Regions from separate parts of the Labrys sp. (in: a-proteobacteria) genome, predicted to be linked through region 2. Evidence: riboswitches for the same ligand, from Rfam matches in the RefSeq annotation. Region 2 holds a riboswitch; the other holds the start of a gene.

Region 1 (2,197 bases), on a different contig from region 2:
TCGCGAGACATTTCGTCGTCGGCCTCTTCGTGTGACCATCCGCTCAGCTCATCGAGCACGTCTTCGATATAGCCGAGACCGAATTTCTTGAAGCGCGCGGCATCGTCGGGCGCCTTTTCGGCAGCTCGCAGATCCTCTTGGAAATGCTTATAGGACAGGAAAGTGTTATCGAGCAGCTTGCGATCCCACAGCGACTTGGCGAGCGGCGCCATCTCGCTGAGACCGAGCAACGCAACGGCCTGTTGCCAGGAAACCCAGAGAATCGTGCGGGCCGGAGCAGCTTCTTCGTCATAGAAGCGCTGCAGCAGACCGCGCATGTCCACCAGGGGGATGCGCCCCTGTGACGTCAAAAAGACGGCGGCATCCAACAAAGCGTCGCGCACGAATTCACCGATGGAATCGTCGCGGATCGCCTCAAACAAGCTGGCCTGATCGCCATCGAAACAGCCCGCCACGATGCGCTGCAGCGTCTCCGTCACGGCATCTCCAAGAAGCCGCTCAATTTCCTCGGGTGGCAGGCGCAGCAGTCGCAACAAGGGCGCAAAGGCACGTTCCTCGCGGGCGCCGCCAAGGATATGCAGGCCGCGAAACAGCAGAAGGTCGTCTTGTTCAGATAGAGTCTCACCTGCCGCAGCACGCTCGACCAGATTGATCAGGATGGGGGCAACATCGTCGATGCGCACCACGCAGGCGCCTACCGCGACAGCGGGCAGAGTTCTTTCGGTCGCGATCCGGTGCAGCCAAGGCTCCACGGGCAGATTCGCAATCCCCAGCGCTTCGGCAGCCTCGATGTGTCGGGATCCCGTCATGTCATCCTCCTCATCGATGTGCGTCGCACGATAGCCGCCGTTCCGGCTAAGGCAAGCGCCAGGCCAGGGATGGCGCAATTATCCCTGGACCTTGCCGGCATCAACATCTAACCTTGGAATCGTTCCGAGGGGTGTCCTGCGCAAGCGGGGCTGAGATGGCCTAGAGCCGAACCCTTCGAACCTGATCCGGGTCATGCCGGCGAAGGGACGGGAACAGGGCTTTGGCGCTAGAAATTGGCTCCAGATCCCGGAATTGGCTGAGATGCCGGTTCTGCCCAGACAATCGTCGCCCCGGATCTCCATGACTCGCAACGAGGAGGAGATCCATGAATATCCAAAACCCAAAGAACAAGATCGCCGCGCCGCAAAGCGTGACCACGGGGCCGATCGCCGGCTCCCGCAAGGTCTATGCTGCCCCCGCTTCGCATCCTGAGATGCGGGTGCCCTTCCGCGAGATCGCGCTGAGCGACGCTTCGCTCGCCCCCATCCGCGTCTACGATCCGTCCGGCCCCTATACCGAGGACGGCGCCAGCATCGATCTGAAGCAGGGCCTGCCGACCCTGCGCGAGGACTGGATCGCCGGCCGCGGCTTCGCTGCGATCGAGGGTCGTACCGTTAGACCTGAGGACAATGGCAATGTCTCCGCCGACCGGCTGGTGGCGCCCTGCCCCGCCGAACGCAAGCTGCGTCGCGGCGCCGACGGCCAGCTTGTCACCCAATATGAGTTCGCCAAGGCCGGCATCGTCACGCAGGAGATGGTCTACGCCGCCTTCCGCGAGAACCTCGCCCGCGAGAAGGCCCTCGAAGGCGCGGCCGGGCGCCGGGCAGACGGCGAGGATTTCGGTGCGGCCATTCCCGAGTTCGTCACGCCGGAATTCGTGCGCGACGAAATCGCCCTGGGCCGGGCCATCCTACCCGCCAACATCAACCATCTCGAACTCGAGCCGATGGTGATCGGCCGCAACTTCCTGGTGAAGGTCAACGCCAATATCGGCAACTCGGCCGTCACCTCCGGCGCCGCCGAGGAAGTGGAGAAGCTGGTCTGGGCCACGCGCTGGGGCGCCGATACGGTGATGGACCTCTCCACCGGACGCAACATCCACAACATCCGCTCCTGGATCCTGCGCAACTCGCCGGTGCCGATCGGCACGGTGCCGATCTACCAGGCGCTGGAGAAGGTCGACGGCGATCCCTTGAAGCTCGACTGGGAAGTCTTCAAGGATACGCTGATCGAGCAGGCCGAGCAGGGCGTCGACTATTTCACCATCCATGCCGGCGTTCGCCTCGCCCATGTGCCGCTCACCGCCAGCCGCGTCACCGGCATCGTCTCGCGCGGCGGCTCGATCATGGCGCGCTGGTGCCTGGCCGGGCATCGCGAGAGCTTCCTC
Region 2 (2,197 bases):
ACGGCCGCATTGGACTCGCAATCCGAACAGGCGGTGCAGAATGCCCTCGACGATCTCTGCGCCGGCCGCACCGTCGTGGTAATCGCCCACCGGCTGCAGACCATCCAGGAAGCCGACAAGATCTGCGTGATCGACGGCGGCCGACTGGTGGAGGAGGGCAGCCATGAGGCGCTGCTCGCCAGGGCAGGGCGCTATGCCGCCCTCCATGCCGTGCAGTTCCGCGACGAGCCCCAGCTCCTGCCTCTCTGAAGAAGGTTTTGTTTCGTGAAATCCGTTGCTCTCTTCGATCTCGACGGCACTTTGGTCGATGCCGATCACCTGCATTACGAGGCCTGGCGCGAGATGGTGGCGCCGCACGGGATCGAGCTTTCCCTCGACACCTATGTCTCCGAGATCATGGGCCAGCCCAACAGCCTGCTTGCCAGGAACTTCCTGAAGGATCTCGACGAAGATGCCGCCCTCAAGCTCGTCGACGACAAGGAGGCGATGTTCCGCAGCCTCTTCGTGGGGCTGAAGCCGGCGAAGGGACTGACGGATTTCCTCGACTGGCTGGAGCAGAACGGGGTGCCGGTCGGCGTGGTCACCAATGCACCGCGGGACAATGCAGAGCATCAGCTGGTCAATCTGGGCCTGGTGGAACGCTTTCCGACCGTGGTGATCGGCGCTGAGGTTGCCAATCCCAAGCCCCATCCAGATCCTTACCTTGTCGGCCTGGAGCGCCTGTACGGACGGGCCGCTTCCAGCCTGGCCTTCGAGGATTCGCGCTCGGGCATCACGGCTGGCAAGGCAGCGGGCCTTGCCGTGATCGGTCTTGCCACCAGCATGAGCGAGGAGGCGCTGCTGGCGGCCGGCGTGGAACTGGCGATTCCCGACTATACGGATTCGCGCCTCCGACCTTTCGCCGCAGCTCGGCTCGGTATCGCCTGATCGCAGGCCGGTGACCCAGCTCCGTCATGGCGCGGATGCTGGGTGAGGCCCCAAGTCTTGGCCTGTCGTCGGCAGAGGGCGGCTGCCGCGATGAAACGGACTTTCCCTCGTGCCGGGAAAGCGCTAACACGAGAATTGTCTCATGGGGTGCCCGCAAGGGCTGAGAAGACGATGGCCGCAAGCTACGTCTAACCCATCGAACCTGATCCGGGTCGTGCCGGCGGAGGGATGAGCTTCGAAGCTTTCAGCTTCACCTCAATTTTCTTCACCGCCGTCATCCGTATCGAACCGTTTTCGACATGGAGGACGCTATGCTGAGGAAACTGCTCGCCGCTCTCGCACTGGCCACCGTCGCCACAACGGCCTCGGCCGACGACAAGCCGGTGCTCACCGTCTACACTTATGAGAGCTTCTCCGGCGAATATGGCCCCGGCAAGCCGCTGCAAACCGCCTTCGAGGCCAAGTGCAACTGCAAGCTGACCTATGTCACCGCCGATGACGGTGGTGCCCTCTTCGCCAAGCTCAAGCTCGAAGGGGCCTCGACCAAGGCCGACGTCGTCGTCGGGCTCGACGACAATCTGATGGGAGAGGCGGAGAAATCAGGCCTGTTCGCGCCGCATGGCGTGGCAGCCGAGAAGCTCTCTCTGCCCGAGCCTTGGACCAACAAGACCTTCATTCCCTATGACTGGGGCTATTTCGCCTTCGTCTATGACAGCGACAAGCTCAAGATCCCGCCCGCCAGCCTGAAGGATCTCGTCGACGACAAGAACGGTCCCAAGCTGGTGATCGAGGATCCGCGCACCTCCACGCCAGGCCTTGGCCTGCTCGCATGGATGAAGGCCGTGTATGGCGACAAGGCCTCCGACGCCTGGAAATCCTTGAAGCCCCGCATCGTCACGGTCACTTCGGGCTGGTCGGAAGCCTATGGGCTCTTCCTGAAGGGCGAGGCCGACATGGTGCTCTCCTATTCGACCTCGCCCGCCTACCATATCGGTGCCGAGAAGAAGACCAACTACAAGGCTGCGATGTTCCCGGAAGGCCATCAGACCCAGGTCGAGGTCGCCGGGGTGACGGCGAGTTCAAAGCAGCAGGAACTCGGGCGCCAGTTCCTCACCTTCCTCATCTCCGACGAGGCCCAGGCCGTCCTGCCCGAGACCAATTGGATGTATCCGGCCAGGACGCCCGCTGCCGGCCTGCCGGAGAGCTTCAAGGCCGTTGCCGTGCCCGCCAAGGCCCTGATGGCGGATCCGGCCAAGCTCGCCGAGAACCG

The links. A riboswitch is a leader RNA that binds a small molecule or an ion and turns the genes downstream of it on or off. The one in region 2 is predicted to bind thiamine pyrophosphate.
Region 1: it holds a riboswitch for thiamine pyrophosphate, as region 2 does, so the genes downstream of both, thiC (phosphomethylpyrimidine synthase ThiC) here and thiB (thiamine ABC transporter substrate binding subunit) in region 2, are expected to answer to the same signal.

The regions. Positions count from the first base shown of each region.
Region 1 is NZ_JASGFM010000009.1:47,393-49,589, reverse strand. Features, by position in the region: gene QM672_RS10875 (DUF1186 domain-containing protein) at 1-809, opposite strand, end outside; TPP riboswitch at 927-1,034, shown strand; gene thiC (phosphomethylpyrimidine synthase ThiC) at 1,136-2,197, shown strand, end outside.
Region 2 is NZ_JASGFM010000016.1:100,765-102,961, reverse strand. Features, by position in the region: gene QM672_RS16145 (ABC transporter ATP-binding protein) at 1-249, shown strand, start outside; gene QM672_RS16140 (HAD family hydrolase) at 265-927, shown strand; TPP riboswitch at 1,061-1,173, shown strand; gene thiB (thiamine ABC transporter substrate binding subunit) at 1,227-2,197, shown strand, end outside.